2 regions of the Streptomyces sp. CA-142005 genome follow, and region 1 is predicted to be linked to the other one. Evidence: riboswitches for the same ligand, from Rfam matches in the RefSeq annotation. Region 1 holds a riboswitch; the other holds the start of a gene.
What was found. A riboswitch is a leader RNA that binds a small molecule or an ion and turns the genes downstream of it on or off. The one in region 1 is predicted to bind glycine.

Region 1 (15,302 bases):
CTGCTGAGCTGATGCGAACCACGAAAGCCGCGCGCCTGCTGGCCGCCGGTGCCGCCCTCACCGCCCTGACGCTGCTCTCCGCGTGCAGTTCGGGACCTCGGCACGACCGGAACGAGGCCCTGGTCAGCAAGGCGCCGGCCCAGCCCGGCAACGGCAAGCGGCAGGTGAACGTGCTGCCCGGGATGCCCCCGGTCGAGAACCCCAAGGACCTCTACTCCGCCGACCGTCCGAACCAGCTCTCCCCGGTCGTCCGGGACTTCCCCTCCCGGGTGTACGTCCCCAACACCAACTCCGACACCGTCACCGTCATCGACCCGAAGACCTACCGGGTCATCGGCACGATCCCGGTCGGCCACCAGCCCCAGCACGTCGTGCCCTCCTGGGACCTGAAGACCCTCTGGGTCAACAACGATCTCGGCAACAGCCTCACCCCCATCGACCCGAAGACCGGCAAGGCCGGAAAGCCGGTCGCCGTGCACGACCCGTACAACCTGTACTTCACGCCCGACGGCAAGTACGCCGTCGTCATGGCCTCCAGGGACCGCCAACTGGTCTTCCGCGACGCGCACACCATGAAGGTCGTCAAGACCGTGCCGGTCAGCTGCTACGGCGTCAACCACGCCGACTTCTCCCCGGACGGACGGTACTTCATCGTCTCCTGCGAGTTCAGCGGCGAGATCCTCAAGGTCGACACCGCGAAGATGAAGGTCGTCCGCGAGGAACGGCTGCCGTACGAGGGCGCCATGCCGCAGGACGTCAAGATCTCCCCGGACGGCAAGCTGTTCTACATCGCCGACATGGTCGCGAACGGCGTGTGGATCCTCGACGGCGACAAGTTCACCAAGCCCCGCTTCCTCTACACCGGCAAGGGCGCCCACGGCCTCTACGTCAGCCGCGACTCCCGCGAGATGTACATCTCCAACCGGGGCGAGGGCACCATCTCCCTGTTCGACTTCACCAAGAAGAGGCTCACCAAGAAGTGGCACCTGCCCGGCGGCGGCAGCCCCGACATGGGCGGCGTCTCCGCCGACGGCAAGGTGCTGTGGCTGTCCGGCCGCTACAACGCCGAGGTGTACGCCATCGACACGCAGACCGGCAAGGAACTGGCCCGCATCAAGGTCGGCAACGGCCCGCACGGCCTCGCCGTCTACCCGCAGCCCGGCCGCTACTCGCTCGGCCACACCGGCATCTTCCGCTGAGGCCGGGGCGGTTGGCCACGCCGACGATCGGGCGGTGATCCACACGCCACGCGCCACGCCTGGTCAGCCTTCGTCGTGCGGCGCGTGACTGCTTGAGTCTCCACCCACTGGAAGGCCCAGACTCGTCGACATGACCGAAGACGGCACCGGACTTCTCACCATCGGCGAGCTGGCCCGGGCCACCGGGCTGACCGTGCGCACCATCCGCTACTGGTCCGACGAGGGCGTCCTCACCCCGGTGACCCGGTCCTCCGGCGGTTACCGGCTCTACGACAGCGCCGCCGTGGCCCGCCTGGAGCTGATCCGCACCCTGCGCGAGCTGGGGCTCGGCCTGGACGACGTACGCAAGGTGCAGGCCGGGGAACGGACGGTCGCCGAGGTCGCGGCCACGCACGTCGCGGCCCTGGACGCGCAGATCCGGTCCCTGAGGGTGACCCGCGCGGTGCTGTCGACGGTCGCCCGACGAGGCTCGACGGCGGAGGAGATGACCCTGATGAACAAACTGGCGCGGCTGTCGGCCGCGGAGCGGCAGCGGATCGTGGACGACTTCGTGGAGGAGATCTTCCACGGGCTCGACACGGCCGACCCCTGGATCCGCGAGCGAACTCGCGGCATCGGCGTGAGCCTGCCGGACGACCCCACCCCGGAGCAGGTCGACGCCTGGGTGGAGCTGGCGGAACTGCTGCAGAACCCGGACTTCCGGGCCGCGATGCGCCGGATGATCGAGTTCAACGCCGCCGACCGTACCCCGGACACCCCGGCGGGCGCCTCGGCGATGTTCTTCAAGCGGCTGGTGGAGCTGGTCGGCGCCGCGCGGGAACGCGGGGTGTCCCCGCAGTCTCCCGAGGGTGACGCCGTACTGACCGAACTGCTCGGCGCGGACACCGACCGCGCGGCCGTGCTCCGGCGTATCAACCTCGGTAACGAGGTCGCCCGCTACCGGGAGTTGGCCGCCGCGATCAAGGGCGAGCAGGAGCCCCCGAGGTTCCAGGAGGAGTTCGGCTGGGTGGTCGCGGCACTGAAGGCCTGGCCGGGCCGTTAATCTGACCAGCGTCAGTACGCCAGCACGGCATGAGAAACACGACCAAAAGGGGCGGATCGGTGGCGGACATCGAGGAAGCACGCAAGCAGTTCCAGCGGATCGACGCGGACGGTGACGGATTCATCACCGCCGCCGAGTTCAAGTCCGCGCTGGCTCAGGAGGGTGACTGGAACGTCACGGAGTCGGTCGCCGAGGCCATCATCAAACAGCGCGACCTCAACGGCGACAAGGTTCTGTCCTTCGACGAGTTCTGGACCTACCTGAACAAGTGACGTGCTGAGAGGGGCCCTCACACCGGTGAGGGCCCCTATTTTTCACAGCTGGAGGAGAGTCCCCGGAGTCGCTGCGGGGCAGCCGCCGGCTCAGCGGACACCCCGTCGGTACCGGCCCGGCGCCACCCCGTACTCCCGCTTGAAGGCCTTGGCGAAGGCGAACTCCGAGACGTAGCCGACGCGCCCGGAGATCTCCCGCAGGGAGAGGTCGTCGTGGCGCAGCAGCCGGCCCGCCGTCGTCATCCGCCACCAGGTCAGATACGTCAGCGGCGGCTCGCCCACGAGCGCCGTGAACCGGCGCGCGAACGCCGCCCGGGACAGCCCGCCGCGCGCGCCCAGCTCCGCCACCGTCCAGGCGCGCGCCGGATCGCCGTGGATCGCGCGCAGCGCCGCCGCGACCGCCGGGTCGGCCAGCGCCGCCGCCCAGCCCCGCGCCCGCCCCGCCGCCCGCTCGCTCTCCCACCAGGCCCGCAGGATGTACAGCAGCAGGGTGTCCAGCAGCGAGGTGACGATCGCGTCGGTGCCCGGCCGCTGCTCCTCCAGCTCCATCCCGAGCAGTTCCACCGCCGCCCGCAGCGAGCGGTGACCGCCGACGGTGGCGGGCAGATGCACGATCTCCGGCAGCTCGGCCAGCAGCCGGTGCGCCCGGTCCCGGTCCAGCCGGTAGGTCCCGCATAGCGTGATGGTGTCCGGGCAGCCCTCCCTCGGCTCCTCGGGCGGCGCCCCGCTCCAGGTGCCGTCGGGCTGCAGCCGTACCTCGTGCGTGGCCACGCCGGGCGCGCTGACCAGGGAGTGCCCGGCCCCGTGCGCGAGGAAGACGACGTCACCCGGCGCCAGCGCGAACGGCTCACCGTCCTGCGGGATCAGCCAGGCCGAGCCGCGCAGCACCACATGGAACCCGGCCTCGTCGGAGTCGGCCCACCGCATCCCCCAGGGCGCGTACTTGTACCGGCGCGCGGAGTGCGGGCGCCCGGTGCGCATCGCGGCGACGACGTCGCTGAGCACGTCCATGCGGACACCGTAGCGCCCGGCCCATCGTGCGAGACGATCGGACATGAATTGGAGATCAGTGGGCATGGAGCGTCTCGCACCTGCCGCATAGCGTCGACGGCATGACGACAACGTCCGCACGCACAGTGCTCTTTCACGAAATCGGCGGCCCCGACATCCTCACGGTCGAGGAGGTGGAACTGCCCGCGCCCGGGCCCGAAGAGGTGCTGGTGAAGGTCGAGGCGCTGGGCCTCAACCGGGCCGAGGCGATGCTCCGGTCCGGCACGTACTACTACCAGCCGACCCTGCCCGGCTCCCGCATCGGCTACGAGGCGGCCGGCGAGGTCGAGGCCGTCGGCGCGGGCGTGACCGGCTTCGCCCCCGGCGACAAGGTGCTGTCCGCCGCCAACTTCCCGCTCAGCAGTCACGGCGTCCACGCCGAGCGGGTCGTCCTGCCCGAGGGCTCCCTCGTCCCGCGCCCGTCCGGAGTGGACGCGGTCACCGGCGCCGCCGCCTGGCTGACCTACACCACCGCCTACGGCGCCCTCGTCGAGCGGGCCGGGCTGGTGCCGGGCCACCGGGTGCTGATCACCGGCGCGTCCAGCGGGGTCGGCACGGCCGCGATCCAGGTGGTGCGGCGGGCCGGAGCCGTCCCCATCGTCACCACGCGCACCGAGGGCAAACGGCAGCGGCTGCTGGAGCTGGGCGCCGAGCACGTGATCGTCAGCGACAGCGAGGACGTGGTCAAGGAGGCCCGCGGGCTGACCGGCGGCCGGGGCGTGGACATCGTCCTGGACGCGATCGGCGGGCCCGCCTTCGCCGAACTGGGCGGGGCGGTCGTCCCCGACGGCACCCTGGTCGTCTACGGCTGGCTCGACGACCAGCAGCCCATCCTGCTGCCCCGCCAGTGGCCGCTGACCGTCCACGGCTACGCCAACATCACCGCGCTCACCGGCACGCCGGAGGGCCGCCACCGCGCCGCCCACTACCTGGGCTCCGGCCTCACGGACGGCACGCTGCGCCCGGTGATCGCCGAGGTGTACGACGGCCTGGACCGCATCCGGGACGCGCACCGCCTGATGGAGTCGAACCGGCACACCGGCAAGATCGTCGTACGGCTCTGAGCGCATTCACCCGATTGCCGCGGTGACGGAATAGCGCCCGCCGCCACGGGGTTGTCGCCCACGACAGACGCATGCACATGCATACAAGGATCCCGGAGGGCCTGTCATGAAGATCGGCATCATCGGCGCGGGCAACATCGGCGGCAACCTCACTCGGCGGCTCACCGCCCTCGGTCACGAGGTCTCCGTGGCCAACTCCCGCGGCCCCGAGACGCTCAAGGAGCTGGCCGAGGAGACCGGAGCGACCGCGGTCCGCGCCGAGGACGCGGCCGATGGCGCCGAGGTGGTGGTCGTCACCGTCCCGCTGAAGGCGGTCCCGAACCTCCCCTCCGGCCTGCTGGACGGCGCGGCCGAGGGCGTGGCGGTGATCGACACCAACAACTACTACCCGCGGCAGCGCGACGGCCGGATCGCGGCCATCGAGGACGAGGGCCTGACCGAGAGCCGCTGGACCGAGCGGCACCTCGGCCACCCGGTGATCAAGGCCTTCAACGGCACCTACGCCCAGGACATCCTGGACCGCCCCCGCCCCGCGGGCGACCCCGAGCGCATCGCCCTGCCCATCGCCGGCGACGACGAGGCGGCCAAGGCGAAGGTCCGCGCCCTGATCGACGAACTCGGCTTCGACACGGTCGACGCGGGCGGCCTCGACGACTCCTGGCGCCAGCAGCCCGGCACCCCTGTCTACGGCCTCCGCGCGGACGTGGAAGGCGTGCAGAAGGCCCTCACGGCGGCCTCCCCGGAACGCCCGGCGGACTTCCGGGGCTGACGCCAACCGTTTTCCGCTCCCCGCGTATCGCCCAGTACGGCTGATTCAGCGTTATGCCCCGTCAGCCCAGTCCTTGAGCGCTGCCTTACTCGCGAAGGCGGCCACGTCCTTGTCGTGGGGCTCGCTGGTGTACTGGTGGAAGAGCCACTTCGCCTTGATGCGGGGCTTGCCCGCGGTGACGTAGTCGGCGATCCAGAGGCCGTCGCCAGCGTAGGAGGTCGTGTCGACGGTCAACCAGAAGTCCCTGTTCGCGTAGAGCACGACCCGGTGGTGTGGCCGCAGATGCTTCACCTTCTTGATGAAGGTGTCCTTCTCCGCGTTGCTCGCGTGGGTGCCCTCGCCGGTGGTCTCCCAGTCGACCGCGAGGATGTCGCCCGCCCTGGACGGGGCGGCGGTCACGAAGTGCTCCGCCTGGGCGGTGAGGTGGCCCGGCCACAGAAAGTGGTAGAAGCCCACGACCAGGCCGGCGTCACGCGCGGTCTTCGCCTGGGCGGTGGCGTGGGGGTTGACGTAGGAACGGCCCTCCGTCGCCTTGATGAAGGCGAAGGAGAGGCCGCTCGTGTCGTACGAGGACGACTGGTACGCGCTGACGTCGATGCCGCGGAGCATGTGGGGACTCCTCGAGGTGCCGGTGGGGGGAAGGGAGTTGCTGGTTGAGTGATGCCCCACGATGGCACTCCCGATCCGTCACGGACGGGGGAACGTCAGCTCCGGGTGACCACCGAACTGAGTACCGACGCCGGCTTCGCCGACCAGTCGGAGGTGATGAGGCTCGCGTGGTTCTTCGCCAACAGGTCCAGACGGGCGGCGACTTCGGCGTCCGTGGGGTTGGTGGAGGAGATCGCGGGGGAGACGTTGTAGGCGTCGGTCATGATCGAGATGTAGTGGTTCGTGGAGTAGAACGACGTGTCGTAGCCGTTGTTGACGTACGTCGCCGCGTCACCGTCGAAGAACACGAACCAGGGGCGGATCGAGGTGTCGGAGGCCCAGCGGGTCGAGCGCGGGTCGCCGCCCGCCGCGCCCAGCACCGCCGGGAAGGCCTCGGCCTGTGCGATGTTCCCGGCCGTGTACAGGTCGCGCAGGTGGTCGCCGTACTCCTGGTCCGTCCAGTAGTGGTCGAAGGGGTTGTTCATCTCCACGGTGCCGGGGATCACCTCGAAGAGGAACTTGCCCTTGAGGGAGTCACGGCTGGGCCAGGCGTTGGCCTTGGCCGCCGCATCCAGCGTGGAGTACGACGAACCCAGCAGGTCGGACGGCTTGTAGACGCTGCTGCCGAGCTTCTGGCGGACGAGCGTGTCGAACTCGTCCGGACCGAGCCCGGCGTTGTTGTTGAAGCCGACCTTCATCTCGATCTTGAAGACGATCGGCGGGTGGTCGGGGTGGAGCTGGTTCCAGGCGGCGATGTTGTCCAGGCAGCTGCCGAAGTCCTGGTTGCGGCTCTTGCTGTACAGCTCGCCCGGGGTCTTCGCCGCCTCGCAGTTGTTGTCGTTGCCCAGCGGATTGCTGTGGCTGACCCGCCAGCGGTGACTGATGCTGTCCACGTACACGTCCAGCTCCAGCAGTGAGGCGCCGGAGTCCAGCGCCTGTGCGAAGTAGGTGTACTTGGCCTTGTCGTACGCGTTGTGCGTCCCGATCGCCGTCGTCTCGGAGAACTTCGGCGCCGCCGCGTGGGCGTTGCCCGGCACCATGATCAGCAGAGCGCCGGCGCCCACGAGCGCCGCCAGCCGTCTCACCACATCCATTGCTCAACTCCCCTTTGCTGTCGCTGAGTTGGCGGCAGCGTAGGAGTGAGCGGTTACTGCGCGGTAGCCCCCGGAGGAACATCAGCCGCTTTCCGGCCGTCGAGCGGTCCGTCGTCGCTGGCGGCTAGTTTGCTAGCATGCTAGCCTCGAAGGGTGGGTGATGAGGATGTCAAGCAGTTCAACGTGTACCTGCCGATCGGACTGATCAAGCAGGTCAAGTACCGCGCCATCGAGTCGGGCATGTCCTTGTCGGCGCTGGTCGCAGAAGCGCTGCGCGCCTACCTCGACGACGCCCATGGACAGGAACAGCAGTCGACCGAGAAGGAGAGCTGACATGGCATCGAGGCCGTGTTCCTGGAGACCCACAACTGGGGCAGGGCGGCGAAGTTCTTCCAGGCGCTCGGTTACGAGCTGGAGTTCGCGACCGACCACAACTCCGGCCAGTTCCGCATCGGTGACGGGCCGTACGTGTTCATCGCCGAGGTCCCCGAGGACCGCGAGCCGCAGACACAGATCGTGCTGAAGGTGCCGGACGCGGACGCGTTCCGCGCCGATCCCGCCGTCGAGGTGGTCACGCCGTTCGAGGACACGCACTTCGGGACCCGGATGATGACGGTCCGCGACCCCGACGGGCGGCTGTGGAGCCTCCAGGCCCCCGCGGCGAAGTGACGGGGACGGTAAGCGCCGTGACCGACGAGCGAACCGGGGCCCCGGACAACACCGCCGTGCGGTGCGCCCTGTGGCGGGCGATGCACGTCCAGATCGATCCGCCGCCGCACGTCCTTGAGGACGAGGTCGGTCTGCGGCTCGTGGACCCCGGCGACGGCTGGCGCGACCGCCCGGACATGGACCCGGAGGCCACCCGCGGATTCCGGGCCGCCATGGTGGCCCGCGCCCGCTTCATCGAGGACCTGGTCGCCGTGGAGGCGGACCGGGGCGTCGACCAGTACGTCCTGCTCGGCGCCGGCCTCGACACCTTCGCCCAGCGCAGACCGGAGACCGCGTCCCGGCTCCACGTCTTCGAGGTCGACCGGCCCGGCACGCAGAACTTCAAGCGCCGGCGCCTCGCCGAACTCGGCTACGGCGTCCCCGACCGGCTGCACCTGGTGCCGGTCGACTTCGAGACGAGCGCGGGGAGCCGGCCGGAGCGGCTCGCCGCGGCCGGATTCGACCATTGCCGGCCGGCGGTGGTCGCCTCCACCGGCGTCACCATGTACCTCACCAAGGAGGCCACGGCGGCCACCCTGCGCCGGCTCGCCCGGCTGGCACCCGGTTCGACCCTGGCCCTGACCTTCCTGCTCCCGGAACACCTCGTGGACGAGCGCGACCGCGCCGGTCTCAGGGCGAGCGAGGCGGGCGCCCGGGCGTCCGGCACGCCGTTCCTCAGCTTCTACACCCCCGACGAGATGCTGACCCTGGCCCGGGAGGCCGGCTTCAAGGAGGCCCACCACATCCCGGGCGCCTCCCACGCCGAGCGCTACTTCACCGGCCGCACCGACGGCCTGCGCCCGTCAACCGGGGAGGACGTGCTGCTGGCCCGGACCTGACGGCGTCAGCACTCGATGATGTTCACCGCCAGCCCGCCCCGCGCCGTCTCCTTGTACTTCACGGACATGTCCGCGCCGGTGTCCTTCATGGTCTTGATGACCTTGTCCAGGGACACCTTGTGGGAGCCGTCGCCGCGCATGGCCATCTTCGCCGCGGTGACCGCCTTGACCGCGGCCATGCCGTTGCGCTCGATGCACGGGATCTGGACCAGGCCGCCGACCGGGTCGCAGGTCAGGCCGAGGTTGTGCTCCATGCCGATCTCGGCCGCGTTCTCGACCTGCTCCGGGGAGCCGCCGAGGACCTCGGCCAGCGCGCCCGCGGCCATCGAGCAGGCGGAGCCGACCTCGCCCTGGCAGCCGACCTCGGCGCCGGAGATGGAGGCGTTCTCCTTGAAGAGCATGCCGATCGCGCCGGCGGCGAGGAGGAAGCGGACCACTCCGTCCTCGTCGGCGCCGGGGACGAAGTTGATGTAGTAGTGCAGGACCGCCGGGATGATGCCGGCCGCGCCGTTCGTCGGGGCGGTCACCACCCGGCCGCCGGCCGCGTTCTCCTCGTTGACGGCCATCGCGTAGAGGGTGATCCACTCCATGGCGTGGGCCAGTGCGTCGCCCTCGGCGCGCAGCTGGCGGGCGGAGACGGCCGCGCGGCGGCGCACCTTCAGGCCGCCGGGCAGTATGCCCTCGCGGGACATGCCGCGCCCGACGCACTCGCGCATCACCCGCCAGATCTCCAGCAGGCCCGCGCGGATCTCCTCCTCCGTGCGCCAGGCCCGCTCGTTCTCCAGCATCAGGGAGGAGATCGACAGACCCGTCTCCTTCGTCAGGCGCAGGAGCTCGTCGCCGGTGCGGAAGGAGTACTTCAGGACCGTGTCGTCCAGCTTGATCCGGTCCGCGCCGACCGCGTCCTCGTCCACGACGAAGCCGCCGCCGACCGAGTAGTACGTCTTCGACAGCAGCTCCGCGCCCGAGGCGTCGTACGCCCACAGCGTCATGCCGTTGGCGTGGTACGGCAGGGCCTTGCGGCGGTGCAGCACGAGATCCTTGTCGAAGGAGAAGGGGATCTCGTGCTCGCCGAGGAGGCTGATCCGGCCCGCGGCCTTGATCGCCTCCACGCGCGCGTCCGCCGTCTCCACGTCCACCGTGCGCGGCGAGTCGCCGGTCAGGCCGAGCAGGACGGCCTTCGGGGTGCCGTGGCCGTGCCCGGTCGCGCCCAGGGAGCCGTACAGCTCCGTCCGGACGGTGGCGGTCTTTTCCAGCAGCCCTTCGTTGCGCAGGCGGCGGGCGAACATCCGCGCCGCGCGCATCGGGCCGACCGTGTGGGAGCTGGACGGGCCGATGCCGATCGAGAACAGGTCGAAGACCGAGATGGCCACGGTCACTCCTCAAGACGGGGGGTGGCGGGGCACCCTCCGGCGGTCTGCCGTCGGGTACCCCACCGGGGACTTACTTGTCCGGACCTACTTGTTCAGGCCCGGGTACAGCGGGTGCTTGTCGGCGAGCGCCTTCACGCGCGCCTTGAGGGCCTCGGCGTCGTAGGACGGCTTCAGCGCCTCGGCGATCACGTCCGCGACCTCGGCGAAGTCCTCGGCCGTGAAGCCGCGGGTGGCGAGGGCGGGCGTACCGATCCTGAGGCCCGAGGTGACCATCGGCGGGCGAGGGTCGTTCGGGACCGCGTTGCGGTTGACCGTGATGCCGACCTCGTGGAGGCGGTCCTCGGCCTGCTGCCCGTCCAGCTCGGACTCGCGCAGGTCCACCAGGATCAGGTGCACGTCCGTGCCGCCGGACAGGACGTTCACGCCGGCCTCGCGGGCGTCGGCCGCCGTCAGACGCTCGGCCAGGATGCGGGCGCCCTCCACTGTACGACGCTGGCGCTCCTTGAAGTCCTCGCTCGCGGCGACCTTGAAGGAGACGGCCTTGGCCGCGATCACGTGCTCCAGGGGGCCGCCCTGGAAGCCCGGGAAGACGGCGGAGTTCAGCTTCTTCGCGAAGTCCTTGCCGCGGGCGAGGATGATGCCGCCGCGCGGACCGCCCAGCGTCTTGTGCGTGGTCGAGGTGACCACGTCGGCGTACGGCACGGGGTTGGCGTGCAGACCGGCCGCGACCAGGCCCGCGAAGTGCGCCATGTCGACCCACAGGTAGGCCTCGACCTCGTCCGCGATCCGGCGGAAGGCGGCGAAGTCCAGCTCACGCGGGTACGCCGACCAGCCGGCGATGATCACCTTGGGGCGGTGTTCCTTGGCGAGCCGCTCGACCTCGGCCATGTCGACCAGGCCGGTGGCGGCGTCCACGTGGTAGGCGACCACGTTGAACTGCTTGCCGGAGAAGTTCAGGCGCATGCCGTGGGTCAGGTGGCCGCCGTGTGCCAGGTCCAGGCCGAGGATGGTGTCCCCGGGCTGGGCCAGCGCGAACAGGGCCGCCTGGTTGGCGGAGGCGCCGGAGTGGGGCTGGACGTTGGCGTACTCGGCGCCGAACAGCTCCTTGACCCGGTCGATGGCGATCTGCTCGGCGACGTCGACGTGCTCGCAGCCGCCGTAGTAGCGGCGGCCCGGGTAGCCCTCGGCGTACTTGTTGGTGAGGACGGAGCCCTGCGCCTCCATCACCGCGAGCGGCGCGAAGTTCTCGGAGGCGATCATCTCCAGCGTGGACTGCTGGCGGCCGAGCTCGGCGTCGACCGCGGCGGCGATCTCCGGGTCCAGCTCGTGCAGGGACGTGTTCAGGACGGTCATACGGCTACGACTCCTCAGCCGGCGGTCTCGGCGGTGTACTCGTCGGCGGAGAGCAGGTCGGCCGGCTCCTCCGCGACGCGCACCTTGAACAGCCAGCCGCCCTCGAAGGGGGCGGAGTTCACCAGCGACGGGTCGTTGACGACGTCCTCGTTGATCTCGGTGACCTCACCGGTGACCGGCGAGTACAGGTCGGAGACCGACTTGGTGGACTCCAGCTCGCCGCAGGTCTCGCCCGCGGTCACCGTGGAGCCGACCTCGGGGAGCTGGGCGTAGACGACATCGCCGAGCGCGTTGGCCGCGAACTCGGTGATGCCGACCGTCGAGACGCCGTCCTCGGCGGCCGACAGCCACTCGTGCTCCTTGCTGTAGCGCAGCTGCTGGGGGTTGCTCATGGCCTGAATTCTCCTGTACGCGCGGGAGTGCTGATGAAGGGGGGACTGCGGAAGCCGCTGTGAGCAGCGGAAACGTGCGCGGGGTCACACAGTGACCGCGCCCAGTGTCTACTTCTGGCGCTTGTAGAACGGCAGCGCCACGACCTCGTACGGCTCATGGCTGCCCCGGATGTCCACGCCGACGCCCTCGGTGCCCGGCGCCGCGTGCGCCGCGTCGACGTAGGCCATGGCGATCGGCTTGCCCAGGGTGGGGGAGGGGGCGCCGGAGGTGACCTCGCCGATCACCTCGCCGCCGGCGACGACGGCGTACCCGGCACGCGGCACCCGGCGGCCCTCGGCGATCAGGCCGACGAGGACGCGCGGCGGGTTCTGCTCGGCCCTGGCGGCGGCCTCGGTGAGCGCCTCGCGCCCGACGAAGTCGCCTTCCTTCTCGAACTTCACCACCCGGCCGAGCCCGGCGTCGAAGGGGGTGAGCGAGGTGGTCAGCTCGTGCCCGTACAGCGGCATGCCCGCCTCCAGGCGCAGGGTGTCCCGGCAGGACAGGCCGCACGGGACCAGGCCTGCGCCCTCGCCGGCCTTGGTCAGCGCCTGCCACAGCTCGACCGCGTGCTCGGGCTTCACGAACAGCTCGAAGCCGTCCTCGCCGGTGTATCCGGTGCGGGCGATCAGGGCCGGGACGCCGGCGACCGTGCCGGGCAGGCCGGCGTAGTACTTCAGGCCGTCCAGGTCGGCGTCGGTGAGGGACTTCAGGATGCCGGGGGACTCCGGGCCCTGGACGGCGATCAGCGCGTAGGCGTCCCGGTCGTCGCGCACCTCGGCGTCGAAGCCGGCGGCGCGCTCGGTCAGCGCGTCCAGCACCACCTGGGCGTTGGAGGCGTTGGCGACGACCATGTACTCGGTCTCGGCGAGCCGGTAGACGATCAGGTCGTCCAGGATGCCGCCGTCGGCCTGGCAGATCATGGTGTAGCGGGCGCGGCCCACGCCGACGGTGGCGATGTTGCCGACCAGGGCGTAGTCGAGGAGGGCGGCGGCCTCCGCGCCGGTGACGGTGATCTCGCCCATGTGGGAGAGGTCGAAGAGACCCGCCTTCGTCCGCACGGCGAGGTGCTCGTCGCGCTCGGAGCCGTAGCGCAGCGGCATGTCCCAGCCGGCGAAGTCGGTCATCGTCGCACCGAGCGAGCGATGCACGGCATCGAGCGCGGTGTGACGGAGTTCGGTACTGCTCATCGGTCGGTCGTCTCCCAGGACGCAGCGGGACGGGCGAGGAACGTTCCTCCCCATCTGTCATCGGAACCTGAGAGGTTCGCCACGACCGCCACCGGGACGATCACGGCTTGCACCTTGGGTGGAGCCACTGACGCAGCGGCCCGCTTTTCAGATGTGCCTCGCCCGCGCGGTAACGGGGCCTGAGAGATTCAAGGGAGGGACTTGCTCCTTCGGCGCCCCAGCGAAGGCTGCTGGGGACTCTCCCGCGCGGATTCAAGCGGCCGGTATGCAGTTGGCGGCCACATCATTGCACGGCGAGCGCCCTTTTGTAACCGACCTGTGGCACGACCCGGACCCTGCAGGCGACATCCTCCATTACCTTCTCTTTGCGTACGGCGGGAACGAATATTACCGAGCAGGCAGGGGAGGACGACCACGGTGAACAGGACTCCGGTGTACGCCACCGTCACCACCGGCATCGCGGTGCCGGGGCAGCGCCCTGCCCCGGCCGCGGTCGTCCGGGACCTGCGCGACCGGGCCGGCCACGGCCCGCGCGCCCTGCTCTTCGGCCCCCGCGACCTGGTCGTGATCACCGGCCTGCCCGGCAGCGGCAAGTCCACCCTGATGCACCGCGCGGTCGCCGGCCGCCGCGTCGACTCCCAGGACACCCGCGACCGCTGGGACGCCCGCGCCCCCCGCCTCCTCCCCTACGCCCTCTACCGCCCCCTGGTCCGCCTCGCCCACTACGCCGGCCTGCGCCGCGCCCTGCGCACCGGCGAGGGCGTCGTCGTGCACGACTGCGGCACCCAGCCCTGGGTGCGCGCCTGGCTCGCCCGCGAGGCCCGCCGCCGGGGCGGCACCCTCCATCTGCTCCTGCTCGACGTCACCCCCGAGACCGCGCGCAAGGGCCAGCGCGAGCGCGGCCGGGGCGTCTCGGCCTACGCCTTCCGCCGTCACCGCCGGACGACCGCCCGGCTGCTCGCGGCGGTCGAGCGCGGTGAGCTGCCCGCGGGCTGCGGCGCGGCGGTGCTGCTGGACCGGCCGGCGGCGGACGCCCTCCAGCGGATCGCCTTCGTGGGACGAGGCTTCACAAGGTGAGGCCCTGTCACAGCCACCCGCTAGCCTTCATGGACACAGCAGTGGTTCCCAGCAGGCGGTAGGCAGATGGACTTCCCGGCGGACATTCCCGCGGACTTCCCGGCACAGGCGCACCCCCAGCCGCACGGCGGCTGGCCCGGCAACGAGCTGGAGGAGGTGCTCTCGGCCTCCCTCGGCATACCCGCGGCGGCCGGCCGGATCATCGAGGTGCTGGGCCGCAGCCTGCTCTGGATCCCGCTGCCCAACGGCGGCGGTCCGGACAGCGGCCCGCTCGACCTGCCCTCGCTGGACATCGAGGGCCAGGCGTACGTCCCGGTGTTCAGCTCCGAGGAGCAGCTGCGCCAGGCGGCCGGCCCCCACATGCCGTACACCATCGCCCCCGCCGTGGAGTTCGCCCGCGGCCTGCCCCCGCAGATCGGCCTCGCGGTGAACCCCGACGCGCTGGTCGGCATCCCGCTCCCGCCCGCGGCGGTGGCCGAGCTGTGCCGGATCGGCCGTACCCCGCTGGACGGCCCGAACACCGGCGCCCGGGTCCGCCTCTTCGAGCCCGACTGGCAGGACGACCCGGTCGACTTCCTCTCCGCCGCGTCCGCCGAGTTCGCCGGGACCGGCGTGGTCCGCACCGCCCGCCGCTGCCTGGCCGCCATCGAGACGGACGACCCGGTCATGTTCGTGGGCGTCGAGCTCTCCCAGTGGGAGGGCGACCTGCGCAGCCTCCCCCTGCAGGCCCTCGGCAAAGCTCTCGGAAAGATCCCGGTGCAGTGGCCGGTCAACCTGGTCCTTCTGGACGTGACGGACGACCCGGTGGCCGAGTGGCTGAAGGCGAACGTCCGCCCCTTCTATCAGTACGGCCACTGAAACACCTCGAGGGGCGCACACACCCAGGGCCCCGGGCCGGTAGGCGCATAAGCTGTCTCCCGACACCGGGGCACAAAAAGAAGGGCACGACAGGTGAGCGCGAGCCACAGCGGCAGCGTCAGCGTGGAACATGCGCTGCGCCAGGTCACCCCCGGCCGCTACGACGCCTACGAGGCCCTGCTCCGCGCCCTCGCCACCCCCTCCTCCGGCCAGATCTGGATGCTCCTGTGGCACGGCCAGGCCGGCTCCCCGGACGCCCAGTACGGGAACATGGAGGTCGACGGCTTCCAGTACGCCCCCTGCGTCACCTCCGCCCAGGAGCTCTCGGCCAGCGGCT
Region 2 (15,302 bases), 4.5 Mb from region 1:
CTCGAGGAGATCTTCGGCGGGGACGCCCCCGGTGTGCCGATGCACGCCGTCGTCGTCCGCGGTGCTCCGGGCCCGGCGCTGGTGGCGACCGCGGACCGGGAGGACGACGTCCTGGTGGTGGGCGCGGGCAGGCGCGGTCTGCAGCGCGCCTTCTCCGGCCGTGTCTCGCGGCACTGCCTGGCGCACGCTGTCTGCCCGGTGCTCGCGGTGCCCCCGTCGCCGCTGGAGTCGGAACTGCTGTCCGTCCACCGGCGCAATACCTGGCATCTGCGCATGGACATCCGGGGCCTGTGAGGCCGGCCCCAAAGCGTTGACAAGCGCGTTGAGGCGCCATGGAGTCCCCGCACTCGATGCGCCGGGTGCGCTGCGTTCGCGTCAAGAACGGCCCGTCGGCCGTCAGGGCGCCGTCAAGGTGTGCGGCGGCCGTGCTTCGGCGGGCCCGGGCGTGTCTACCGTCGCGGTCATGAGGCACCGCGACGACACCCACGCCCCGCTCACGGGCTCGTACCCGACCGGCACCGCCGGCACTGCGCACGACCGTGACTGGGAAGCGGAGGTGCGCGCGTCGCTGCGGTGCGCGGCCGTGCTGCTCGGGATGCTGCTCTCCATCGACTGGGCGGGCGGCACCCTCGCCTGGTGGCGCGGTGCCCTGTGGGCGGGCATCGCCCTGCTGCTGTTCCTGGTTCTGGTCCCGGCGCGGATCTCGGCCGGCGCGGGTTGGCTCGCCACGCGCCGTCTGCTGCGCACCCGCCGGGTCCGCACCGATCAGCTCGTCGCGGTGCGGACCCTGGACGGCGTCGCACAGCGGCTGGTCCTGCGCGACGCCCTCGGCAACCGGGTCGAGATCGACCCCGAGGTCCTGGTCCGCAACCCGGCCCTGTGGCACCTGCTCGACGAGGGCGCCCGGCGATCGGAGGCCGCCGGCACCCTGCTGTGCGGCAGGACCGCCCTGCACCGCCTCGCCCGTCACCTCGACCACGAGACGGCTCTGGCGGTGTTCCGGGCCTCCGGCATGAAATGAGGTGGTGTGCCAAGGGCCCCGCCTGACACTCGGTGGCCTCCCCGGCTCCCAGGGCAATGACACTCGGTGGCCGTCCCCGGCACCGCACCGCGGGCCGTCGGCCCACCGGCCGTCTCCCGGGAAGCCTCTCCGGCCTCCTCTTCTTGATGCGGCCCTGCCGCTCCCGCGCCATTCTTAACGCAAGATTGACGCCTCCCCACCCGGGATCCGTGGGCCCAGGCGTCACTCTCTGCATACGCTGGTGCCCGCCGTCCGCTTGATGGCCGGAGAAGAGCTGAGCCGCACACAGGAGCCCACCGATGGCCACGACCGAGCACCCCCCTCCCAGTCGCTTGCGCAACTGGATGCTGGAGGGGCTCTCCGACATGGGCAAGCACGGCGGCCACACCGGGCCCCACGCCGAGCCGGAACCCGCGCACAAGGGCCAGCGCTGGTGGCGCGTGATGTGTCTGACCGGTGTCGACTACTTCTCGACCCTCGGCTACCAGCCGGGCATCGCTGCGCTCGCGGCGGGACTGCTGGGGCCGATCGCGACCATCGTCCTCGTCATCGTCACCCTGGCCGGCGCGCTTCCGGTGTACCGCAGGGTGTCCGAGGAGAGCCCGCACGGCGAGGGTTCGATCGCCATGCTGGAGCGGCTGCTGTCCTTCTGGAAGGGCAAGCTGTTCGTCCTGACGCTGCTCGGCTTCGCCGCCACCGACTTCCTGATCACGATCACCCTGTCCGCCGCCGACGCCTCCACCCACCTGATCGAGAACCCGCATCTGACCGACGCCCTGCACGGCAAGCAGATGCTGATCACCCTGATCCTGGTGGCGCTGCTCGGCGCGGTGTTCCTCAAGGGCTTCCTGGAGGCGATCGGCGTCGCGACGGCGCTGGTCGGTGTCTACCTCGCGCTGAACGTCGTCGTCGTGGTCGTCGGCCTCTATCACGTGGTCACCGCGGGACATGTGATCACCGACTGGTCCAGCGCGCTGACCGCCCAGCACGGCAACATCTTCGTCATGATCGGCCTGGCGCTGATCGTCTTCCCCAAGCTCGCGCTCGGCCTGTCCGGCTTCGAGACCGGCGTCGCCGTCATGCCGCACGTCCAGGGTGATCCCGGGGACACCGAGGAGAAGCCGACCGGCCGGATCCGCGACACGAAGAAGCTGCTCACCACGGCCGCGCTGATCATGAGCGCCTTCCTGATCACCTCCAGCTTCATCACCACGCTGCTCATCCCGGAGAACGAGTTCAAGACCGGCGGTCAGGCCAACGGGCGCGCACTCGCGTACCTCGCGCACGAGTACCTCGGCAATGCCTTCGGCACGGTCTACGACGTCTCGACCATCGCGATCCTCTGGTTCGCCGGCGCCTCCGCGATGGCCGGCCTGCTGAACCTGATGCCGCGCTATCTACCCCGCTACGGCATGGCGCCGCACTGGGCGCGCGCGGTGCGCCCGATGGTCATCGTCTTCACGCTCATCGCCTTCCTGGTCACCTGGCTCTTCGACGCCAACGTCGACGCGCAGGGCGGCGCCTATGCCACCGGTGTGCTGGTGCTCATCAGCTCCGCGGCGATCGCGGTGACCATCGCCGCACGCAAGGCGGGGCAGCGCAAGTGGACCATCGGGTTCGCCGTGATCTCCGCGGTGTTCCTCTACACGACCGTGGTGAACGTCATCGAGCGCCCGGACGGTGTGAAGATCGGTGCCTGCTTCATCGTCGGCATCATCCTGGTCTCGCTGCTGTCCCGGCTCGCCCGTGCCTTCGAACTGCGCGTGACCAGCCTGACGCTCGACCCGATGGCGGAACGCTTCATCCGGGACATGGCCAGCCGGAAGATACGGTTCATCGCCAACGAGCCCGGCCACCGCGACAAGGCCGAGTACCGCGACAAGGTCGAGCAGATCCGGGCCGACAACGACATGCCGGAGCAGGAGGACTTCGTCTTCGTCGAGGTCACGGTCACCGACCCCTCCGAGTTCGAGGCGGGCCTGACCGTGCGCGGCGAGGTCCTGCACGACCGCTACCGCGTGCTGACCCTGGAGTCCTCCTCCATCCCCAACGCCCTCGCCGCGCTCCTGCTCCATGTGCGCGACATGACCGGGTGCACCCCGCACATCTACTTCGAGTGGACCGAGGGCAACCCCTTCGCCAACTTCCTGCGTTTCTTCCTCTTCGGCCAGGGCGAGGTCGCCCCGGTCACCCGCGAGGTCCTGCGCGAGGCGGAACCCGACCGGCAACGCCGGCCGCGGGTGCACACCGGCTGAGGCCGGACCGGCTTCGGCAGGGCAGGCCCGCTTCGGTCCTGCGCGCGGTCTACCTGCCGATTACCTGCCGAACCAGCGCCTGGGCGGCCGTACCTCCAGCCGCCCCAGGCTGAGCCGGCCGTGTATCTCCACGCGGAGCACGGCCGGCGCCCCCGGATCGCCGGCGGGCCGCACCTTGGTCTTGCCGTAGCCGATCACCAGCGCGTCGGCGTCCACGACGACGCCGGGCCGGGTGATCAGCCGCAGGGTGCCGCCGCGCATGTCGAGGTCGATGCGCAGGGTGTCGTGCGTGATCACCGCGCTGGTGAAGTCCAGGGTCACGTCTCCCCAGGCGGACGCGATCTCCATCCGGCGCGGCACCGGCCAGCCGTCCGCGTGTACGGCCGATGCGCCCTGCTGCTCGATCCGCACCACGTCCTTGGCCGGTGCGGCGCCGCCCGCGTCCGGCAGATCGGCGGTGAGCGCCGCCAGCTCGCCGAGCGTGCGGGCGGACAGGGCTGCCGTCACCCGCTCGTCCAGCTCCTCGGCCGTGATCCGGCCGTCGCCCGCCGCGCCCGTCAGCACGTCCACCACCCGGTCCCGGTCCGCGTGCGAGGCACGCAGCCCGGACGGCATCTCCGTGTGCAGCAGCTCGGCCGCCATACCCTCACCCCGATTCAGCACGTCCCCGCAGGGCCCCGACATCACGAACTAACGCTATATCGCGTTATACCCAACGGCCAATCCCATGTCCACGGTTCCCCGGGCGTGGCCCTATCGTGACCGGCATGCAGTCCTACACGATCGGCCAGGCGGCACGGCTGCTCGGCGTGAGCCCGGACACCGCCCGCCGCTGGGCCGACGCGGGCCGGGTGGCGACCCATCGCGACGACTCCGGACGGCGCCTCATCGACGGAAGGGATCTCGCCGCGTTCTCGGTCGAACTGGCCAAGGCGGGCGGCGGTGAGGAGGACACCTCCTACACCTCCGTCCGCAACGCCTTCCCCGGCATCGTCACGGCGATCAAACTCGGTGACGTCGCCGCCCAGGTGGAGATCCAGGCGGGCCCGCACCGGCTGGTGTCGCTGCTGACCCGGGAGGCCGTCGAGGAACTGGGCCTGGAGGTCGGCATGGAGGCCACCGCGCGTGTGAAGTCCACCAACGTGCACATCGACCGCGTCTGACCCGTCACACACCCGCCGTCACCGGCACAGCTGCGCGGCCCACAGGTCGAGCCGGTCCCGCAGCCGGCCCAAGTCGCGCCCGGTGAGCCTCCGGCGGATCCGGTGTCCCCTCCCCCATCGGCCGCCCCACGAGATGCCCGGCGACCTCCCTCGACGCCGCTTCCGTCAGGGGCACTTCACGCTCCTGCGACGGTCGTGCCCGCGCATCCGCGACGATCACCTGGTACGGCCCCGCCTCCGGCAGTCCGCACCGGCGCAGCGCCTCCTGCACCCTGCCGTCCGCCCGGCCGACCGGCACGGCGAGCAGCGCACCCAGATCGTCCGCCGCGCGCGATCCGGCCGACGGACGCCGGGCCTCGGCCTCCTGACCGTGCGCCGGCACGGCGGCGACCTCGTGCAGCATCCGCGGCGGGGCGGCGTCGGGATCGGGCAGGTACAGCAGCCGGCGCTCGTACGGCGACACCCCGCCGGCGTCGACGCAGACGGTCACCCCGGACCCGTCCACGACGAGCGTGACGCCTCCCGCGCGAACACGGCCGGTGCGCCCACCGTGGCCGCGACCGTCCGCCCGGCCGGGGTGAAGACGACGCGGCGGTCCCGCCCGGGCGGGCGAAGGCCGCGGCGAGGACGGCGTCCGGCCCGCCTCCTGCGCGAGCAGCCGGCTCCGTCGCACGCGCGTGTTTGCCGGCAGCGCGTGGTGCCGGCTCAACTCGCTCCACTGGCGCAGGTACACGGTGTCCGTGTTCGACCGGAACAGGATGTGCGCCGGCACCGCGTACGCCACCCGGACCCGGTGGCGTACGCACGCCTCGACCAGGTCGTCCGGCACGCTCCCCTGGCTCTCCTCCTCCGTGAGCAGCGCGGCGGCGCTCGCGGCCTTCAGCGCCGAGACGAACCGCTCGGCCCTGGCCAACGCGCTGCGCGGGACGCCACGGGCGTGCGGGTCATGGAGCTGCCGCTGCTGCGTGACCGGGTGTGGCGGGCGCTGGACCCGCACAGCGGTAGCCGCCGTCCACCCGGATCGCCGTGATCCCGCTGATGTGCCGGGCCCCGCACCGGTCCTGCGGGAGCACCAGCTGCGGGCCGGCCGCGTCCAGCGGGGCGTCGTCGATGCGCACGCCCAGCAGGACGGGCGCGTCCGCGAAGTCCGGGTCGATCTCGGCCCAGGACAGCACGGCGTGATGGCCGTCGGTGCCGGTCACCGCGATGAGAAAGCGCAGGCGGTCCTTGCGGCGCGCCGGGTCGAAGCCGGGCCCCGCGTCGGCGAGGACGTCGTACAGCCGGGGGTCGGCGAACCGGTGGTGCTGGATGCCGCTGGTCGCGCACTCGAAGCTGACGTCCACCCGGTGCTGCGGCCAGCGGTGCAGGTCCGGAACGGTCAGCCGGGCGGGCCGGGCCAGATCGCCGGTCAGGGCCAGTTGCGCGAGCGTCACCTGCGACCACCTCCCGCAGGACCGTACCCGCCGCGGTCCACCGTGCAAACGCACATGCAAGCTACAAGTCCCAAGTTCGCAGCTCATGCGATGAGACAGGAGACTTACGGCTGGCAGATGCGGCAGTATCATCGCCGCACGGCCGGTACTCCCGGCCGTGACAGGGCGCGACAGTCGTTCCACAGAACTGAGGAGTAGATCCGTGATGACCCGTTCCGTGCGCCGGACCCGGCGGTTGCTGCAGCTGGCCGGCGCGGGAGCCGCCGCCCTGATGGCCCTCAGCGCCTGCTCCTCGTCCTCGGACGCGAAGGACACGACGTCGGACAGCTCGAACTCCGCCTCCCCGAAGCTGTCCGACAACATCACCGTGTTCGCCGCCGCCTCCCTCAGGGAGAGCTTCACGACCCTGGGCAAGGAGTTCGAGAAGCAGCACCCGGGCACCAAGGTCAGCTTCAACTTCGGCGGCAGCGACACCCTCGCCGCGAGCATCACCGGCGGCGCCCCGGCGGACGTCTTCGCCGCCGCCAGCCCCAAGACCATGGCGATCGTGACGGACAAGAAGGACGCGGTCGGCACCCCGGCCACGTTCGTGCGCAACCAGCTGGAGATCGCCACCCTGCCGGGCAACCCGGACAAGGTGTCCTCCCTGAAGGACCTCACCAAGTCCGGTCTGAAGGTCGTGCTGTGCGACAAGACCGTGCCGTGCGGCGCCGCCGCGCAGAAGGCCCTGGACGCCGGCAAGCTCACGCTGACCCCGGTCTCCTACGAGCAGGACGTCAAGGCCGCCCTGAACAAGGTGGAGCTGAAGGAGGCCGACGCCGCGGTCGTCTACAAGACGGATGTGAAGTCCGCGGCCGGCAAGGTGGAGGGCGTGGAGTTCCCCGAGTCCGCCGACGCGATCAACGACTACCCGATCGTCCTGCTGAAGAACGCGCCGAACGCCCAGGCCGCCAAGGCGTTCATCGCCCTGGTGCAGTCCGCCGAGGGACAGAAGGTGCTCGGCGAGGCGGGGTTCCTCAAGCCGTGACCTCGCTGCACAAACCCGACGCCGCGACCGGTCCCCGCACGGACCGGCCGCGGCGCCGCCGCGTCGGCGCGGGGGGCCGGCGCGGGGTGCCGTTGCCGCTGCTGCTGCCGGGCCTGCTGGCGCTGGCGTTCCTGCTGCTGCCGCTGGTCGCGCTGATCATCCGCGCGCCCTGGCGCAGCCTGCCGGACCAGCTGTCCAGCACCGAGGTGTGGCAGGCGCTCCAGCTGTCGCTGGTCAGCGCTACGGCGGCAACGGCCGTCAGCCTCGTCCTGGGCGTGCCGCTGGCCTGGCTGCTGGCCCGCACGGAGTTCCCCGGCCGCGGCCTCGTACGGGCCCTGGTGACGCTGCCCCTCGTGCTGCCACCCGTGGTCGGCGGTGTGGCACTGCTGCTGGCCCTCGGCCGCAACGGGGTGATCGGCAAGGTGCTGGACTCCTGGTTCGGGATCACGCTGCCGTTCACCACCGCCGGGGTCGTGATCGCGGAGGCGTTCGTCGCGATGCCGTTCCTGGTCATCAGCGTCGAGGGCACCCTGCGCGCGGCCGACCCGCGCTTCGAGGAGGCGGCGACCACGCTCGGTGCGTCCCGCTTCACGGCGTTCCGCCGCGTCACCCTGCCGCTGATCGCGCCCGGCATCGCGGCGGGCGCGGTCCTCGCCTGGGCGCGTGCGCTCGGCGAGTTCGGCGCGACGATCACCTTCGCGGGCAACTTCCCCGGCCGCACCCAGACCATGCCCCTCGCGGTCTACCTGGCCCTGCAGAACGACCCCGACGCCGCGATCTCCCTGAGCCTGGTTCTCCTGGCGGTGTCGATCGCGGTGCTGGCGGGGTTGCGAGACCGCTGGATGACAACCCCATGACGAACCCCCGCCCCACACAGGGACAACCCGCCCCCACCGACCCAGCCGCACCCCGGCCCGACGACGAGATCTGCACGCTCCCGCACCCGCCCACGGCCGGCCTCGACGCCCACCTGGTCGTCGAGCGCGCCCCCTTCCGCCTGGACATAACCCTCACCGCCGCCCCCGGCGACGTCCTCGCCCTCCTCGGCCCCAACGGCGCCGGCAAGACCACCGCCCTGCGCGCCCTCGCCGGCCTCACCCCGCTCACCGCCGGCCACCTCCGCCTGGACGGCACCTCGCTGGAGCGCACTCCCCCGGAGTCCCGACCGGTCGGCGTCGTCTTCCAGGACTACCTGCTCTTCCCGCACCTGTCCGCCCTGGACAACGTCGCCTTCGGCCCCCGCTGCCAGGGCGCGGGCAAAACCGAGGCCCGCGCACAGGCCGCGGCCTGGCTGAACCGCATGGGCCTCGCCGACCACGCCGGCGCCAAGCCGCGCCGCCTGTCCGGCGGGCAGGCCCAGCGCGTGGCACTCGCCCGCGCCCTGGCCACCCGCCCGAGGCTGCTGCTCCTGGACGAGCCCCTGGCCGCCCTGGACGCCCGCACCCGCCTGGAGGTCCGCGCCCAACTGCGCCGCCACCTGGCCGACTTCGAGGCGGTCGCCGTCCTGGTGACGCACGACCCACTGGACGCCATGGTGCTCGCCGACCGGCTGGTCGTCGTCGAGCACGGCCGGGTCGTCCAGGAGGGCACCCCGGCCGACATCGCCCGCCACCCGCGCACCGACTACATCGCCCAGCTCGTCGGCCTCAACCTCTACCGCGGCCAGGCGGACGGTCACACGGTACGACTCGACGCGGGCCCGCGGATCACGACCACCGAGGACCTGTCCGGTCCGGCCTTCGTGGCGTTCCCGCCGTCCGCCGTCACCCTGTTCCGCGACCGCCCCACCGGCGCCAGCGCCCGCAACCTCTGGCGCTGCGAGGTGGCCGGCCTGGAGACGCACGGCGACCAGATCCGCGCCGACCTCACCGGCGAGCTCCCCCTGGCCGCCGACCTCACCACGGTCGCCGCCGCCGAGCTCGACCTGCATCCCGGCGCCGCTGTCTGGGCGACGGTCAAAGCGACGCAGACACACGCATACCCGGCCTGACCGGATGGGCGCTCTACCGTGGGTGCCCATGACCCTGAGCATCCGCAACCAGCTCCCCGGCACCGTCACCGAGGTCCACTCGGGCGAGGCCATGGCCACCGTCAGACTCCGGCTGGACGGCGGCCAGGAACTCATGGCGGCCATCACCAAGGAGTCCGCCGAGGAGCTCTCCCTCGCCCCTGGCACGCCCGTCCGCGCGCTGGTGAAGTCGACCGAGGTCTCCCTGGCCACCCAGCGGGTCCAGGGCCTGTCGATCCGCAACCAGCTGCCCGGCGCGGTCACCCGTCTCACGACCGGCACCGTCATGGCCACCGTCAAGGTCACCGTCGACGGCGGCGAACTGACCGCGGCGATCACCAAGGACGCGGTCGCCGACCTCGGCCTCTTCGTGGGCTCCGACGTGATCGCCCTGATCAAGGCGACCGAGGTGTCCCTGGCGACGGCATGACACGGCGAGGGCCCCGCCCGGAAACCGGACGGGGCCCTGTGGCACGGCTTGCTCAGTCCTCGTACGCGTCCAGCGGCGGGCAGGAGCACACCAGGTTGCGGTCGCCGAAGGCCTGGTCGATACGGCGCACCGGCGGCCAGTACTTGTCGGCGGCCGAGACACCGGCCGGGAAGACGGCCTCCTCGCGGCTGTAGGCGTGCTTCCACTCACCACCGAGCGCGGCGGCGGTGTGCGGCGCGCCCCGCAGCGGGTTGTCCTCCGCAGGCCACTCGCCCGCGCCGACCTTCTCGATCTCCGCGCGGATGGCGATCATCGCGTCGCAGAACCGGTCCAGCTCGGTGATGTCCTCCGACTCGGTCGGCTCGATCATCAGCGTGCCGGCCACCGGGAAGGACATGGTCGGCGCGTGGAAGCCGTAGTCGATCAGGCGCTTGGCCACGTCGTCCACGCTCACGCCGGTCGCCTTGGTCAGCGGGCGCAGGTCGATGATGCACTCGTGCGCGACCAGGTTGCCGGGGCCCGTGTAGAGCACCGGGTAGTGCGGCTCCAGGCGCTTGGCGATGTAGTTCGCGGAGAGCACGGCCACCTGCGTGGCCCGCTTCAGGCCCTCGCCGCCCATCAACCGGACGTACGCCCAGGAGATGGGCAGGATGCCCGCGGAACCCCACGGAGCGGCCGAGATCGGGCCGACGCCCGTCTCCGGGCCCGCGGCCGGCTGCATCGGGTGGTTCGGCAGGTACGGCGCCAGGTGCGAGCGGACGCCGACCGGGCCGACGCCGGGGCCGCCGCCGCCGTGCGGGATGCAGAAGGTCTTGTGCAGGTTCAGGTGCGAGACGTCACCGCCGAAGTGGCCCGGCTTGGCGAGGCCGACCAGGGCGTTGAGGTTGGCGCCGTCGACGTACACCTGGCCGCCGGCCTCGTGGACCTGGGCGCAGATGTCGGCGACGTGCTCCTCGAACACGCCGTGCGTGGAGGGGTAGGTGATCATCAGCACCGCCAGCTCGTCACGGTACTGCTCGATCTTGGCGCGCAGGTCCGCGACGTCGATCTCGCCGTCCTCGGCGGTCTTGACAACGACGACCTTCATGCCGGCCATCACGGCGCTGGCGGCGTTGGTGCCGTGCGCGGAGGACGGGATCAGGCAGACGGTGCGCTGCTCGTCCCCGTTGGCGCGGTGGTAGCCGCGCACGGCGAGCAGACCGGCCAGCTCGCCCTGCGAACCGGCGTTCGGCTGCAGGGAGACCTTGTCATAGCCGGTGACCTCGGCGAGACGTTCCTCCAGCTCGCGGATGAGCGTGAGGTAGCCCTCGGCCTGCCCGGCCGGGGCGAAGGGGTGCAGCTGGCCGAACTCCGGCCAGGTGACCGGCTCCATCTCGGTGGTCGCGTTGAGCTTCATGGTGCAGGAGCCCAGCGGGATCATGCCGCGGTCGAGCGCGTAGTCGCGGTCGGCCAGCCGGCGCAGGTAGCGCAGCATCGCCGTCTCGGACCGGTGCTGGTGGAAGACCGGGTGGGTGAGGTACGTGTCGGTGCGCAGCAGCTCCTCGGGCAGGGTGTCCTCGGCCGTCGCCTCCAGCGCCTCGATGTCGCCCTCGACGCCGAAGGCGGACCACACGGCGGCGACCTGGGCCCGCTTGGTGGTCTCGTCGCAGGCGATCGAGACCTGGTCGGCGTCGACCAGGTGCAGGTTGACGCCGTGCTCCCGGGCGGCGGCGACGACCTCGGCGGCCTTGCCGGGCACCCGCGCGGTGAGGGTGTCGAAGAACGCGCCGTGCACGATCTCGACACCGCCGGCCTTCAGGCCCGCGGCGAGGATCGTGGCGTACCGGTGCGTCCGCCGGGCGATGGTCTGCAGGCCCTCGGGGCCGTGGTAGACGGCGTACATGCCGGCCATCACGGCGAGCAGCACCTGCGCGGTGCAGATGTTGCTGGTCGCCTTCTCCCGGCGGATGTGCTGCTCGCGGGTCTGCAGCGCGAGCCGGTAGGCCCTGTTGCCGTCGGCGTCGACGGAGACGCCCACGAGACGGCCGGGCAGGCTGCGCGCGAACTTCTCGTGCACCGCCATGTAGCCGGCGTGCGGGCCGCCGAAGCCCATCGGCACACCGAAGCGCTGGGTGGTGCCGACGGCGATGTCCGCGCCCAGCTCGCCCGGCGAGGTCAGCAGGGTCAGCGCGAGCAGGTCGGCGGCGACGGTGACGAGCGCGCCGAGCTCGTGCGCCTGGTCGATGACCGGCTTGATGTCGCGTACGGCACCGGAGGCGCCCGGGTACTGGATCAGCACGCCGTTGATCTCACGCGCGGCGATGTCGGCCGGGATGCCCTCGCTGAGGTCGGCGACGACCACCTCGACACCGGTCGGCTCGGCGCGGGTCTGGATGACGGCGATGGTCTGCGGCAGCGCGTCCGCGTCGATGAGGAACAGGCCCTTCTTGTTCCTGCCCATGCGCCGGGACAGCGCCATGGCCTCGGCGGCCGCGGTGCCCTCGTCCAGCAGGGAGGCGCCGGAGGTGGGCAGCCCGGTGAGGTCGGCGACCATCGTCTGGAAGTTCAGCAGCGCTTCGAGGCGGCCCTGGGAGATCTCCGGCTGGTACGGGGTGTAGGCCGTGTACCAGGCCGGGTTCTCCATGACGTTGCGCAGGATCACCGGCGGGGTGAAGGTGCCGTAGTAGCCGAGGCCGATCATGGAGTCGAGGACCTGGTTGCGGTCGGCGAGCGAGCGCAGCTCGGCGAGCACCTCGGCCTCGGTGCGGGCGCCCGGCAGATCCAGGGCGTCGGCGTTCTTGATCACATCCGGGACCGCCGCGGCGGTCAGCTCGTCCAGCGAGCCGTAGCCGACGTGCGCGAGCATCTTGGCCCGCGCCTCCTGGTCGGGCCCGATGTGGCGCTGCTCGAACGGGATGCCCGCTTCGAGCTCCGAGAGCGGAATACGATGGGCGGTCATTGCGGAGGCCTCCTGGTCTGACGCGACCTTCGAGGGCACCACGGCGCGGGTGCCCGGACGGCCTCCCCCTCTGTCATCTCAACCTGAGAGCTTCACCGGGGCCTTGAAGTCCCGGTTTTCACCGTCGGTGAGAGCGGAAGCCGTCGACACCCGCCCTGCTTTCCAGAGTGACCTCGTCCGTGCGGTACGTGAGCCTGAGAGATTCCGGGGAGGATTTGCTCCTTCGGCGCCTCCGAGGTGGTCGGAGGACTCTCCCGCACGGGGTCAGCAGCCGCTGTCAGCCTACCAGCGAGGCCGGCGCGCGAGCCCTCGAGTGGCCGCCTCCCTGAATCTGCTCTTTCGTAGTGCTTACGGATGAGTTGCGACCACGTGGAGGGAGAGGGACCGTGCAGACCGAGATCGATCCGCGCAACCTGATCGGCCGCAAGGCGTTCGACCGCAACGGCACCAAGATCGGCACCATCGACGAGGTGTACCTCGACGACGCGACCGGCGTACCCGAGTGGGCGGCGATACGCACCGGCCTGTTCTCCCGCGACGCCTTCGTCCCCCTGGAACCGAGCGAGCTGATCGAGGGCTCCCTCCACGTCCCGTTCGACCGCGCTCTGATCAAGGACGCCCCCGACTTCGGCGTGGGCCGCCATCTCTCCCCCGAGCAGGAGCTGCAGCTGTACCACCACTACGGCCTGGACGTGGCATCACCTTCCGCGGCCCCGGACCACGACTTCGGCAAGCTGGCGGGTTCAGAGGAGACGTGACCTTCTCCGGGGTCCGGGTCGGGCGGGTGGGAAGGATCCGAGACCAACGGCAACGGATCAGCGGACTCCAGCGCGGGATCATCGACAGAGAACGTCCGCACCCGCCCCGGAGCGGACTGCGGCGTCTCGAACCGCACGGTGACCCGCCCCAGCCCACTCCCCTGCACCCACCCGTGGCCGTACTCCGCATGCCTTACGTCCTGGCCTGCCCGCCAGTGACGTTCAACCGGCTCCGGCCGCTCCAGAACGGACTCCGTCTCACTCCTCTCCGGCTCCTCCGCCGGAGGTGACGGCATGGCCTGCGCGAACAGGTCCTCCTGGGTGTAGTCGGCGAGCCCGGAGACACCCACGCCCAGCAGCCGTACCCCACCCGTGGTGTCCACGGAGTCCAGCAGCCGCGCGGCCGCCTCGCGCACGACCGCGGGATCGTCCGTGGGCCCTCTGAGCGTCTCGGAGCGGGTCAGGGTCGAGAAGTCGTACCGGCGCACCTTCAGCACGATCGTCCGCCCCGACAGCCCGGCCCCGCGCAGCCGCCCCACACACCGGTCGGCGAGCCGCTGCACCTCCAGCCCGATCCGGAGCCGGTCATGGATGTCCACGTCGTAGGTGTCCTCGACCGACACCGACTTCGCCTCGCGCTCGGCCACCACGGGCCGCTCGTCGTGGGCCAGGGCCATGGCGTACAGCGCGTGCCCGTGTGCCTTGCCCAGCAGCCGGACCAGCTCGTCCTCGCCCGCCTCGGCCAGCTCCTCGACCGTCGCGATCCCGGCGCGGCGCAGATGGTCCCCGGTGGCCGGCCCGACCCCCGGCAGGGTCCGCACCGGCATGGGACCCAGCAGGGCCCGCTCGGTGCCCGGCCGGATGAGCACCAGGCCGTCCGGCTTGGCCTGCTCCGAGGCGATCTTGGCGAGCATCTTGGAGGCGGCGAGCCCCACCGATCCGGTCAGCCCGGTGACCGCCCGTATGTCCGCGCGCAGCCTGATTCCGGCCAGCCGCGCCGACTCCTCGTCCCAGGCCGTGCCCCCGGCCTCCAGATCCACGAACGCCTCGTCCAGGCTGAGCGGCTCCACCAGCGGTGACAGCTCCCGCAGCAGCGCCATCACCTGCTCGCTGATCGCCCGGTACACAGTGAAGCGCGGCACCAGGTACGCGGCGTTGGGTGCCAGCCGGCGTGCCTGGGCCATGGGCATCGCCGAGTGGACCCCGAAGACGCGTGCCTCGTACGACGCGGTGGCCACGACCCCGCGCGGCCCGAGCCCGCCCACGACGACCGCCTTCCCGCGCAGGCTCGGCTTGGATGCCTGCTCCACCGAGGCGTAGAAGGCATCCATGTCGAGATGCAGGATCGTGGGCGCGTTTCTCACATCTCCGATGCTGCACCACGGCACTGACAATGCCGGGGGTGCGGAGCGCGCCGGGGCCGGACCGCCCTCAGACCGCCCGGTTGCGCCGCCGCGCCAGCTCGTCCGCGGGGTTGTGCCCGACCAGCGTCTCGCCGGTGTCGACGCGCTCGCCGTGCAGCTGGGACAGCGCGCTCTCCACGTCCCGCCACACCACGCCGACGGCGATCCCGAAGATGCCCTGGCCGCCCTGGAGCAAGGCGTGGACCTCGTCCGGCGAGGTGCACTCGTACACCGTGGCGCCATCGCTCATCAGGGTCATCCGCTCCAGGTCACGGAAACCGCGTTCCCTGAGGTGCTGCACGGCCGTGCGGATGTTCTGCAGCGAGACCCCGGTGTCCAGGAACCGCTTGACGATCTTCAGGACGACGACGTCGCGGAAGCTGTACAGCCGTTGCGTGCCCGACCCGTACGCGGGCCGCACGCTCGGCTCCACCAGGCCGGTGCGCGCCCAGTAGTCCAGCTGCCGGTAAGTGATGCCCGCGGCCGCGCAGGCCGTCGGCCCGCGGTAGCCGATGTGTTCCGCCGCCATGGACGCCGCCCCTCCGCCGTTCGGCACCACCGTCGGCCGCTGCGGAGCGTGACCGACCGCGCTGCTCGGTTGGGGATACCCGCTGTTCGAACGCAGCTGAGAGCTAGGGGGAGGGTACGGACCGCTCTCCCCGAACCCGCGTCCGGGGGCACCCCCAGCCGTACCGTCGCCGCTGGTGCTCACGCCGACCTCCGTCCTTGACCTGCCTTCACGACGGTAGGCAGTCACCAGGGGTGCGTCAACGATCGCCACACTCGGCACGCCGAGTGATAATCACCCTGGGAGTGGTTTCCCGTGTCCCACCGCGGGGAAAGGCTAGCCGAATGCGTTCGGGGGA

Region 2: another riboswitch for glycine. It lies ahead of gcvP (aminomethyl-transferring glycine dehydrogenase); the one in region 1 lies ahead of gcvT (glycine cleavage system aminomethyltransferase GcvT).

The regions. Positions count from the first base shown of each region.
Region 1 is NZ_CP192078.1:6,741,583-6,756,884, forward strand. It holds gene ACQPXS_RS31525 (polysaccharide deacetylase family protein) at 1-12, shown strand, start outside; gene ACQPXS_RS31530 (hypothetical protein) at 12-1,199, shown strand; gene ACQPXS_RS31535 (MerR family transcriptional regulator) at 1,330-2,241, shown strand; gene ACQPXS_RS31540 (EF-hand domain-containing protein) at 2,301-2,513, shown strand; gene ACQPXS_RS31545 (AraC family transcriptional regulator) at 2,604-3,524, opposite strand; gene ACQPXS_RS31550 (zinc-dependent alcohol dehydrogenase family protein) at 3,626-4,627, shown strand; gene ACQPXS_RS31555 (NADPH-dependent F420 reductase) at 4,734-5,396, shown strand; gene ACQPXS_RS31560 (GH25 family lysozyme) at 5,448-6,005, opposite strand; gene ACQPXS_RS31565 (phosphatidylinositol-specific phospholipase C domain-containing protein) at 6,101-7,138, opposite strand; gene ACQPXS_RS31570 (CopG family transcriptional regulator) at 7,292-7,471, shown strand; gene ACQPXS_RS31575 (VOC family protein) at 7,487-7,807, shown strand; gene ACQPXS_RS31580 (class I SAM-dependent methyltransferase) at 7,825-8,685, shown strand; gene ACQPXS_RS31585 (L-serine ammonia-lyase) at 8,691-10,058, opposite strand; gene glyA (serine hydroxymethyltransferase) at 10,143-11,411, opposite strand; gene gcvH (glycine cleavage system protein GcvH) at 11,426-11,803, opposite strand; gene gcvT (glycine cleavage system aminomethyltransferase GcvT) at 11,912-13,030, opposite strand; glycine riboswitch at 13,075-13,187, opposite strand; glycine riboswitch at 13,188-13,285, opposite strand; gene ACQPXS_RS31605 (AAA family ATPase) at 13,448-14,107, shown strand; gene ACQPXS_RS31610 (enhanced serine sensitivity protein SseB) at 14,174-14,965, shown strand; gene ACQPXS_RS31615 (enhanced serine sensitivity protein SseB C-terminal domain-containing protein) at 15,059-15,302, shown strand, end outside.
Region 2 is NZ_CP192078.1:2,205,885-2,221,186, forward strand. It holds gene ACQPXS_RS10590 (universal stress protein) at 1-294, shown strand, start outside; gene ACQPXS_RS10595 (hypothetical protein) at 464-1,021, shown strand; gene ACQPXS_RS10600 (amino acid transporter) at 1,321-3,276, shown strand; gene ACQPXS_RS10605 (DUF1707 SHOCT-like domain-containing protein) at 3,337-3,918, opposite strand; gene ACQPXS_RS10610 (TOBE domain-containing protein) at 4,044-4,439, shown strand; gene ACQPXS_RS10615 (hypothetical protein) at 4,444-5,436, opposite strand; gene ACQPXS_RS10620 (hypothetical protein) at 5,384-5,872, opposite strand; gene modA (molybdate ABC transporter substrate-binding protein) at 6,078-6,899, shown strand; gene modB (molybdate ABC transporter permease subunit) at 6,896-7,756, shown strand; gene ACQPXS_RS10635 (ABC transporter ATP-binding protein) at 7,753-8,889, shown strand; gene ACQPXS_RS10640 (TOBE domain-containing protein) at 8,918-9,337, shown strand; gene gcvP (aminomethyl-transferring glycine dehydrogenase) at 9,390-12,275, opposite strand; glycine riboswitch at 12,448-12,542, opposite strand; gene ACQPXS_RS10650 (PRC-barrel domain-containing protein) at 12,662-13,033, shown strand; gene ACQPXS_RS10655 (DNA polymerase IV) at 12,955-14,397, opposite strand; gene ACQPXS_RS10660 (MerR family transcriptional regulator) at 14,465-15,148, opposite strand.